Regions from separate parts of the Peribacillus muralis genome, predicted to be linked through region 3. Evidence: riboswitches for the same ligand, from Rfam matches in the RefSeq annotation. Region 3 holds a riboswitch; each other region holds the start of a gene.

Region 1 (3,281 bases), 1.4 Mb from region 3:
GCCCATGATCTGAACGCGGTAAGGATATAGGCCAAGAGCACGCTTCGCCCCTTCTCGTGCTACCGCAAAAGCCTCTACGAGCAGGTCATCGACGGTTTCCCCGTTTTGGTAGCGCCCTTTAAACTCCTCCGTTTTGGCACGCAGCTGTTCATCCGATAAGGCAGCCGTCCCATCGGCCAAGGCTTCCACTTGGTCGGCAATTTTTTCCAGGCGTTTAATTTCTCGCTTATTCGGATCAAAAACTTTATTTAATATATTAAGCATTCAATAACGCTCCTCTATTATGGTAATGATCGTTCATTGACAAATTCATATAAGTAAGAAGAAATGTAACTTCTATTATTCCCAATCCACGCTTAATTTTACCACTTCTATCCTAGAGGTACAACTTCATATGACTGCATGCCTTTATACCTGAATTCAATTCTTGCGAAAAACAATGGATTAATGATGAGTAAAACTGTTAAAATAAAAGGAAGTATAAATCATTAAATGGAACTCCCCACTATCCCAAGTGCAAATGTGAATGATACATAACCTTCCACCACTAGATGCTGACCAGGCCCTAGTGATAGCTGCCAAGGAAATGCAACCAGGTTTCATGTTTGAATTTTTAAAAGGTGGGCTACTAACAAGTAGAAGATAAATAGAACATGTTTCGAGGTGGTATTATGATTGGTGAACGTGTAAAAAAACTGCGTGAAGAAAAAAAGATGTCAATGACTGAACTAGCCGATAAAGCCGGGGTGGCGAAGTCTTACTTAAGTTCGTTAGAGCGTAACTTACAAACGAATCCTTCTATTCAATTTCTCGAAAAGATCTCCGCCGTACTTAACATTCCTGTTGATGCCCTCCTTTACGATGCACCAAATAAGGAAGCCTTGGATAATGATTGGATGAAAATCGTTGAGGAAGCCATGAAATCAGGTGTTTCGAAGCAACAATTCAGGGAATTCATCGAGTTTAATAAATGGAGAAAAGATAAAGAATAGTAGAAGTTCATTGGTCTACCTACATAATCCTGAAGTAAACAGTATGAAAAAAGCTAGACTTGCTGAAATCTAATGGGAATAATTAGCCCTATAAACAGCTTTGTACACACCGCTGTTTATAGGGGGTTTAAGGCAATTAGCTTCCATTCCTCTCCTCTAACTGAAGCTCAAGGCATTTCCGTTCAAAAAAAGCACTTATCTCCTCTTTTTTAAAACCCAAGCTTCGTGCTTCTGATATTAAATCCACCCATTCTTGATCCATTTCCATTTTAGCCACCTCTTCTACCTCCTAAAATACCTTTGTATTTCAGGCAGACCAGCCATCTTAGTCGAGCGGACCTTAGACCTGTGCCTTTGCGCCCCTATCTTTCAATAAGTTTGCCTTTGTCGTGGTACTAATTACCAAATACATTGCTTGTTAAACCTATTATACCGGATACTTGCACCATATAATGTAATATTATGTCGCTAAATGAGCAAAATGTAAAAAATTTTATCCGACAAAATATTACAATATTGAGAAAATTCAAGATCTCCTTCAACTTCTCCTGTTTATGAAATAAAAAATATTGCTCTTCCTATTCAGTGGACTTTTTCTATTGACTCTCTCCAGCACTAGCGGATCCAAGGCTTTTTGCAAAGTCAGGTCATCACCGCAGGTTGGGCAAAGCCACTGTCCATATTCTGCACTGCTAAAAGAAGCCCGATGGCATTTATGGCAATTCTTTTGATACAAAATATCCAGCCCCCTGCACCATGATCAAATTGTTTTTTATAAATAACTTTATGTTCTTTATAAAGAACCACAATTTGAGTATAGTACAAAAGCAAGATCCATTAAAATAGGTATAATTAACTATTTATCTCATTAAAGAACGAATTTTGTTCTTTAAACAAAACATATCATTGCCTGGACTACCATGAAGAATAGCCCCTATCAATATCTATCAACATGCAAAAAAGCACAACCCAATGGCTGGGCTGTGCTTTAATTCATAGTTTCAAATTTAGCTAGGTTCAATCAAGCCGTAGCGCCCATCTTTACGACGGTATACGACATTCGTTGTGTTAGTATCTGCATTCGTGTAAACGAAGAAGCTATGACCAAGCATATTCATTTGCAAAATCGCTTCTTCACTGTCCATTGGCTTCAAATCGAAGCGCTTATTGCGGACCACTTCAACATCATCATCATCTTGGAATTCATCGACCATTTCGTCAACGTCCGTATTGAAAGCAAATGCTTCAGGAGTCGTTGATAAGTTGTTTCTGAATTTACGATTGACCTTCGTTTTATGTTTACGAATTTGGCGTTCAAGCTTATCATTGATCAAGTCAATGGCAGCATACATATCCGCATTTTCCTCTTCAGCACGAAGAACCAAATTCTGCATAGGAATCGTCACTTCGACCTTGGATGTATTATTGTTCACTTTCAAATTAACTAACACATTTGCATCTGGTGTATTGTTAAAATATCGTTCTAACTTGCCAATTTTCTTTTCGACGTATTCTCGAATTGCTGGAGTTACCTCAATGTTTTCACCGCGTACGTTGTAATTCATAAAGTGAGTCCTCCTTAAATTAAGACTATAACAGTTAGATTCTACAATACCCCTCCTGGTTCCTTTAGAAACATATCATGCAATATGTCGAAATTATGAAACAATTGTCGGAAGGTTTTTGAAAGGGTTGATGTCTTCCCTACATTCATTATAACAAATGGCTAGCGATAAAGAAAAAATTAAGCACGGATTATTTACAGAAAATTTATAAAATCTTAACTCAAAAAAGCCGTTTGGACTCCAAACGGCAGGGTAATCAATTTCTTTTATCGTAGAACATGCCATCGATCGATAGACTCTCATATGGGTTCGTATATTTATTGGAGGACTTTTTCTTTTTGTTTATTTCCTGGATGTCCCGCTGTATTTCCTGTTTTTGAAGCATAAGCAGGCTGTCGACCTGTTGATTAAGCAGCATGGTCCTGCGGCCTAACTGCTGCTCTACAGCAGTAAAAGGCGGCTTGATTTGTGCGAGGACTTCATCCCTTCGGTCAATCAGCTCGGTGATCTTTCTTATTTTGTCCTCACGTTCTGCGTTCGTCATATCTTCCAGAACGGCAAGTAATTCGGCAGTCAAGTCGTGAAAGGCTTGTATCATTACACTTGCCCGCTTTGGCTGAATTGTTTTTTCCGATTGATCTGAATGACTTCCTTCCACGTATCACGGAAGTCGCTGACAAGTACTTCCACCTCGTCCAAGGCAGCAACATCATTTTTCATATTC
Region 2 (3,281 bases), 2.2 Mb from region 3:
CGCTTCTTCAATGATATATTGGATGGTCGGCTTATCCACGATCGGCAGCATTTCCTTCGGCATCGCTTTGGTCGCAGGCAGAAACCTTGTTCCTAGCCCCGCCGCCGGAATGATGGCTTTTTTAACTCTTTTCAAACGGTTCTCCCCCTCTAGCAATTCGTCAGCCCCATAAAAAAATGAACCTGAGGCTAATGAGCATTTTTTCACTCAATATCAAATAAACGGTGATATTCCCTTCCTTGAAAATGGCAAGATTCACAAAAGCCTGATATTCCATGCAGCTACTATTGCGCTCTTAACCATTGATTTAATTGTTACTTCTTCTTTTTTCAGCAATCTCTGTATAAATGGATCTTCCTTAAACCATCATAAGCTTCGTTCATTTTGAAGCTCGATTTGTAGTATACTGAGCATCTGTCATTCCTTCATTTTATAAGAATAAATGACACGAGGTGTTCCAAATTTGAAACTCCCTGTGCCATTTATGAACTTCATCAAAAGCATTTTTATGATTCGTAATACAGAGTATCGACCATTGCACGCGTTAGTCGTCGCATGTGCACTCGATGTAATTAGACGGAATGATGTAATCCTCCGCGCGTTCAACCCCAAAATAAGAGACTCCACTGTTCAGGTGAAATTTGCACCAAATAAAAAAAGAGCGGAACCGACGAATCTCTCTGGTTTGCCAGTAAAAGATTCAGTACATGCCCCTACTCCTATTGTGGAAACCCGATGTTCCCAGTTTTTTTTCACACACTTGTTTTGAGAGAATCTGCAGTTAGCTGGGTGAACTTTCTATCCAAAAGGATGAAGAGCACCCGAACTCTTAGATGAAGACGATCATGCATCGATTATGAAACTGGGCATTTTATCAATTTCGATGAAAATGGGGAAAAGTAAACCGGTGTTGAAGTATGCCCACTCACCTCAACCCGCCCAAGCATGAAGGAAAACTCCCCCAAGCAATCCTATTAAAGCGAACTGCGCGCCAATAAAGGCGTCATCCCCTGCTCCTCATAGATCTGCGAGAAAAAAGAAAATCACCATCGCCCCGGATGGGGTATATGTATTATGGATCATACACGTTCAGGCTCCTCGATGATTGCGCTTAATTTTCCCTTAAGCTCCTCCACCAGCTCCGTTATCGTAATATCCTCTCCAGACTCCCCTTTTGCGTACGTATCCTTTAAGATTTCTAAAAATTCCATTTCAAAATCCAACTCCCATATAGTCGAGCCGCCCGCTCATACTGTTTTCCCATTCCAATTTTTGATATATTAGGAATATAGCTCATTTAATTGATAATTACATATATGGTTGAATATGACAAGTTAAATTACTGTAAAGCTACCATTAGTAACTAGTTCAACTAGTATATTTAGCGGATACAACAAAAAAAAGGACCGATTCCTCAGCCCCAGCATTCCCCAATTATGATTGACCCAGAAAAAAAGTCATGACTGAAATTAAAACCAAAATAATCGTAATATAAGACCCGATAAACAGCTTCTTTTTTCTCTGTTTCTTTGCATAAACTTCCTCGAACGTAATGAATTTGTTTTTTGTCATCGAATAATCTCCTTTAATTCTGATGGCAGCTAACTGACATCGCCCTCCGCGAAGTCCCTTTGCTTTATTTATATGTATAGTATCGGCACACATCGCGAAATATTTAAGAGATTATATGAACTATTTTTCATCTTCCTTTTGTAGAAGGTTCACTTGGGATGAAATAAAAAAAAGACTGTATAACAGTCTTTCAAAGAAACCCTTTCCTATACTCTTATGTATTGCTTTTCTCTCGTACCATTTTCTGCAATGAATATTTGCACATCTTCAATGGATAGCCCAGCATTTCTCGCTTCCACCATTAAACTAACCCATTCTTCCAATTCCTTGCTTGCGTTCAAGACAAACCCCACCCAACTTGTGGCAACACAGCCATCTTAGCATTAGCCTTAGACCTGTAATTTTGCGTCCCTACTTTTCAATAGGTTTGCCTTTCTCAAGAATTCTCCGCATTTTTTCCAATCGATTAGACCAATATTAATTATCTTGAATACTTACTATTATTATACTTTTAATTATGATTAAAAGGATCAAAATAGCTCATAATACTATTCGTTTTATTTCGTCATTTTTCACCAATTAGCGACATCTTGATATAAAATCATTGTTAAATCAATCTTTCTCCATTCAGAAAAAATAGAAACAACTGTTGAAATTAAATAATATTACTATTCCATAAAAATAATTTCCATACCATCATCATCAAGCATTTCAGTAACTACCCTATAAAAAAAGACAGGATGACAAACCATTTCATAGGTGCATCCTGACTTTCCTTACATGATATATATGTCTTTTACCCATACACACTAGATTTCTTTGGAATGCCTAATAAATGGCTGAATATCCCTCCCCTCACATTCGCTAACTGATTATATTCACCCACCTGTATGATTTCTCCCTGATTCATGACAAGCACTTGATCTGCATCGTCTAAACCTGATCACTTTAACTTTCTGCGATGTTTATTAAACACTTTCATGAAAATACTTCCATCATCTGTTTTGTAAAACTTTACTCCAACTAATTTTAAAGGTGTCCATACTTCTCTCATTTGGTATAAAGGCATAAAAATTCATCCTTTCTTTTCTAATTCATTAATCGAGTTTTTGCTTTGGATGAGGAAAAAATACAAATGTATATTTACCATTTTCACAACTGTATTTTTATAAAATCTCTTTATCTTTTTTATCTAAGAACGATTTGTTCATTATAACGAATTAATAAAAAAAACTTACCACTCTTACATTATTATGTCAATTAGCTTCATTCCTCTTTCTATTTACCTCACTATCTATTGGTAAACTTTCCTCAGCCATTAGGACTATATCTTTTTTAACATTTGTCCTTCCCGTAACCCGACTTGCCTATTTACAGTCAATTGTCTCTTGAATCAGTGGATGCTCTAGGCATATAGGAACAAATAAAAAAAAGCTGCTTTTTTTCCAATATTCTTTCGAATTCCAAAGAATTAACGTTACTTTTTTTTATATGTTCCTCAGGCAAAATATAAGATTTCATCATTAGGTTTATGCTTTTTTTGTCTAATTTTGTCTGTTTTAAAGAACTTAGTATACTTTATTGAGAACAAATGCTATATTATAAAAAAACGGTTCATATGGAGGAAAATATGACTAGCAGATATGGGGAATTTGACTCATTAAGGGGGGTGGCAGCGCTTATTGTCTTAATTGGGCACTATATGATGG
Region 3 (3,281 bases):
TCTTATCATGACAGCGACAAGCGCAGCCATGGGTATTTTTATAAGGATGTCATTCAATGCGACAATCAATACCATAAGGAAAGCGCCGGCCACAAATGTGGAAAGTCTGCCTCTGCCCCCTGACTTGATGTTGATTCCGGATTGTCCGATCATTGCGCATCCAGCCATTCCCCCAAAACATCCGGCAATGATATTGCCTAGGCCCTGTCCTTTTGCCTCCCGATTTTTATTGCTTGGTGTGTCAGTCAGCTCATCGACTATTTGGGCCGTCAATAAAGATTCAAGCAGCCCTACAAATGCAAGCGCTATTGAATAGGGCAATATGATAGCCAGCGTTTCAAAGGCCAAAGGGATGTCTGGGAGCATGAATATCGGGAGTGCTTCGGTCAATTGCCCCATATCCCCAACTGTACGGACCGTCGCCCCTGTTGAAATGGCGGCGATCGTTATCAAAATGATGGCAACGAGAGGGGAAGGGATGGCCTTCGTAATCCGTGGGAAAAGATAAATGATCGCTAATGAAACGGCGGTCATGACATACATGACCCAAGATTCACCCGCAAAATGGGTAAGCTGTGCTGTGAATATCAAGAGTGCTAATGAATTCACAAAACCAGTCATTATCGTTGCCGCAATTAAATAGTTAAGGCCGTGATCTTTAACAAGGTCGACCATGACAAGTGCCATTGCTCCTGTGGCAGCCGATATCATTCCTGGTCTTCCGCCGACAAAAGAGATGACGATGGCAATGCAGAATGAGGCGTATACACCAACCATTGGGTCAACACCAGCAATGATCGAAAACGCAATGGCCTCCGGAATCATTGCAAAGGCAACGACAATACCTGAAAGAACATCTCCGCGGACGTTGCCGAACCATTCCTGTCTGTATGCAGATATATTCAATGAAACGCTCCTTTTGCTTTATAAATGGTGTTTACTTTTTCGCGCACTAAATTATAGCATGAGTATATATTTCCAACTATTGGTTTATTAATCCGGGGCGAACGGAAGCCAGTGGCTCAAGAAGGTCATTATCAAAGGGCTGTCAGGGGCACCTCTAATGGAAAGTGCAAAAAAACGATGAACTTTAATGGAAGGAGTTTGGATGAATGACGCACTTTCATCAACCTTTGGTCTGTATTCAAGCAGGGTGGTGGATGAAAACGGGAGTTGCCATTATGGAAGGGAGTGAAAGGAAACATAATTAGAGGAAAGGCTCATGATTGGTTAAGGGTTGCAGAAACGGGTGAAGCTGATGAACGTAAGGGGGACCATTTTTGTTGGTTTTACCTATATGTTTCCCATCTTACCTAGGGTTAGGCGGGCGGGAGACGGAGTAATTCCCATGAATGATGCTGGATTTACATACGGGGCATGTCACTTCCTTATAATGCTTGAACGTGATCTTGCGAAGGTCGCTTCTGGTCAGGATGGCAAATACATGATATCTTGCGCCGCATGCACACGTATTTTTATCTTTAACGATGTGCCGCTCATTTGTATTAACTGAATAAATGGTTGGAAAAAACATATATAACCCCTCTTTTTTCTAATTTTAGGCAAATTAAAAAGAGACAAGAAATAAATAATTAAGCGATTTAATCAAGATAAATCTTGGCGGCCCGGCTGCCATGACAACCAAGTCGTTGTTTTAGGCCCGTGGCTTTGCGTCTTTTATTTTCATAAAATTTGCCCTTATATAATCTTAACATAAAATGACAAGCGATTATTAGATCATGAACAAATACTTTGATCTGTGACTATCTTATCGTTCCAATTTGAATTTATCTTTACATGGAGTGCAGGTTATTTCCGTCATAGGCTTGAAAATGACTTGTTTCAAATCTTTTTTCTCGAATATCCGTCGGTAATTATGAATGATGCCACATTCGCAATAACGTTGATTTTTGATGATGTGCACTTTTGAATAAAATGTGAAAGTCGGGTACATGATTAGCTCCTTGTGTATGGGTATAATATACTAGGTATATTATACTACTTGAACACAGTGCTAGGTAACTGATTTTTATAGTGAAGTTGAAATAAACGATAGGGGATATAGGATTTTTTAATTACATGGTTTCGCAGAAAATTCGCCACCCCACTATGCAGGAGAACGAAGCTGGAATGAAAGAAAGAACGAGCATCCAATTTGCGGGTAAAACTGCTAAACTCACGGGAAGCGCCCGGACTTAAAGAAAACTTCTCCACTTCTGCCCATGACTATCGTTTAAGGTTGCTTTAGATACTGTATTAGTCGTGATATGCCAAGAAAGACTGATATCTACCCTTTTATCGGAAGTATTGGAACCTAAAGAAGATGCTGCCTGCAATATACAGGCAGCATCTTCTTTAGGTTGACTAGCTGCCATCTAAAGTGTCCCTTATAGAGGGATACTTCAGATAACAGGATTCTAATAGTGAGTATTAATGGGAACGTGCCAATTCCGGATTGCGGTGCATCGCTAAATAAAGGACCAGTCCGGCGATGAGGAGCAAGGTGCTGGTCGTGATGAAAACAGCGGAGAATCCATAGAATCCAGCGACCATTCCGCCCATTGCTGGCCCGATGATATTGCCTAAAAAACGAAGACTTGTATTGTAGCCCAAGACTTCCCCCTGCATTGCGACGGGCGCTTCCTGACGAATATAGGCAATCCTTACTGGGATGATGCCGCCTATGGCCATGCCTAGTAAGAATCGGACAAAAACTAACTGCCAAAACTGATTGATGAAGGCTCCAGGCAAGTAAACGAGTGCTGTCAGGAAGAGAAGCAGTACAAGTATCTTCACATGTCCGTGCCGATCGCCAATTTTGCCCCAGTGACGCGCCATCAGTAGATTCCCCAGTCCTGCTGCGGAAAAGGCGATACCTGAATAAAACCCAAGATTGGAAGTGCCGTGCAGTTCCCCGACGTATAAGGAAAGTATGGGCTGGATGCTGAAGTGGGCAACTTGGACTAGTGTTGAAATGAGCATGATATTGACAAGGATGGGGTTGCGCAGGATATGAGAGAGAACTTCCCTGCTAGTGTAGCTTGATTTCGTTCCCGACTGCCGTTTCATTTGGTATTCCTTCGTTGCAATGACGAGGAGACCAGAAATGAAAATGGTGATCGAGGTGAATTTGAAAGCGGTAGAATAGCCGACTGTGTCGGCAAGGATGCCGCCAAGCAATGGTCCGAAAAGCGAACCGGTTATATTTCCCGTTTGCAGCGTTCCAAGAACGCGCCCAGCAATTTCTTTCGGTGTTTGGGTCGAAATGAAGGCCTGTGACA

What was found. Region 3 has a riboswitch for cyclic di-GMP ahead of ABE28_RS24865 (hypothetical protein). Riboswitches for the same ligand answer to the same signal wherever they lie in the genome.
Region 1: another riboswitch for cyclic di-GMP. It lies ahead of ABE28_RS24740 (anti-repressor SinI family protein); the one in region 3 lies ahead of ABE28_RS24865 (hypothetical protein).
Region 2: another riboswitch for cyclic di-GMP. It lies ahead of ABE28_RS25135 (anti-repressor SinI family protein); the one in region 3 lies ahead of ABE28_RS24865 (hypothetical protein).

What each region holds. Positions count from the first base shown of each region.
Region 1 is NZ_CP017080.1:4,601,682-4,604,962, forward strand. It holds gene secA (preprotein translocase subunit SecA) at 1-264, opposite strand, end outside; gene ABE28_RS22390 (helix-turn-helix domain-containing protein) at 672-992, shown strand; gene ABE28_RS24740 (anti-repressor SinI family protein) at 1,129-1,260, opposite strand; cyclic di-GMP riboswitch class I at 1,300-1,385, opposite strand; gene ABE28_RS22395 (hypothetical protein) at 1,635-1,817, opposite strand; gene hpf (ribosome hibernation-promoting factor, HPF/YfiA family) at 2,000-2,557, opposite strand; gene ABE28_RS22405 (flagellar protein FliT) at 2,814-3,155, opposite strand; gene fliS (flagellar export chaperone FliS) at 3,155-3,281, opposite strand, start outside.
Region 2 is NZ_CP017080.1:3,262,198-3,265,478, forward strand. It holds gene galU (UTP--glucose-1-phosphate uridylyltransferase GalU) at 1-135, opposite strand, end outside; gene ABE28_RS25820 (YwzD family small protein) at 1,080-1,211, opposite strand; gene ABE28_RS25130 (hypothetical protein) at 1,435-1,572, opposite strand; gene ABE28_RS25135 (anti-repressor SinI family protein) at 1,779-1,913, opposite strand; cyclic di-GMP riboswitch class I at 1,932-2,014, opposite strand; gene ABE28_RS15890 (acyltransferase family protein) at 3,203-3,281, shown strand, end outside.
Region 3 is NZ_CP017080.1:1,097,894-1,101,174, forward strand. It holds partial or broken gene ABE28_RS05230 (SulP family inorganic anion transporter) at 1-906, opposite strand, end outside; gene ABE28_RS24865 (hypothetical protein) at 1,310-1,534, opposite strand; cyclic di-GMP riboswitch class I at 1,617-1,707, opposite strand; gene ABE28_RS05245 (hypothetical protein) at 2,196-2,375, opposite strand; gene ABE28_RS05250 (MFS transporter) at 2,431-3,281, opposite strand, start outside.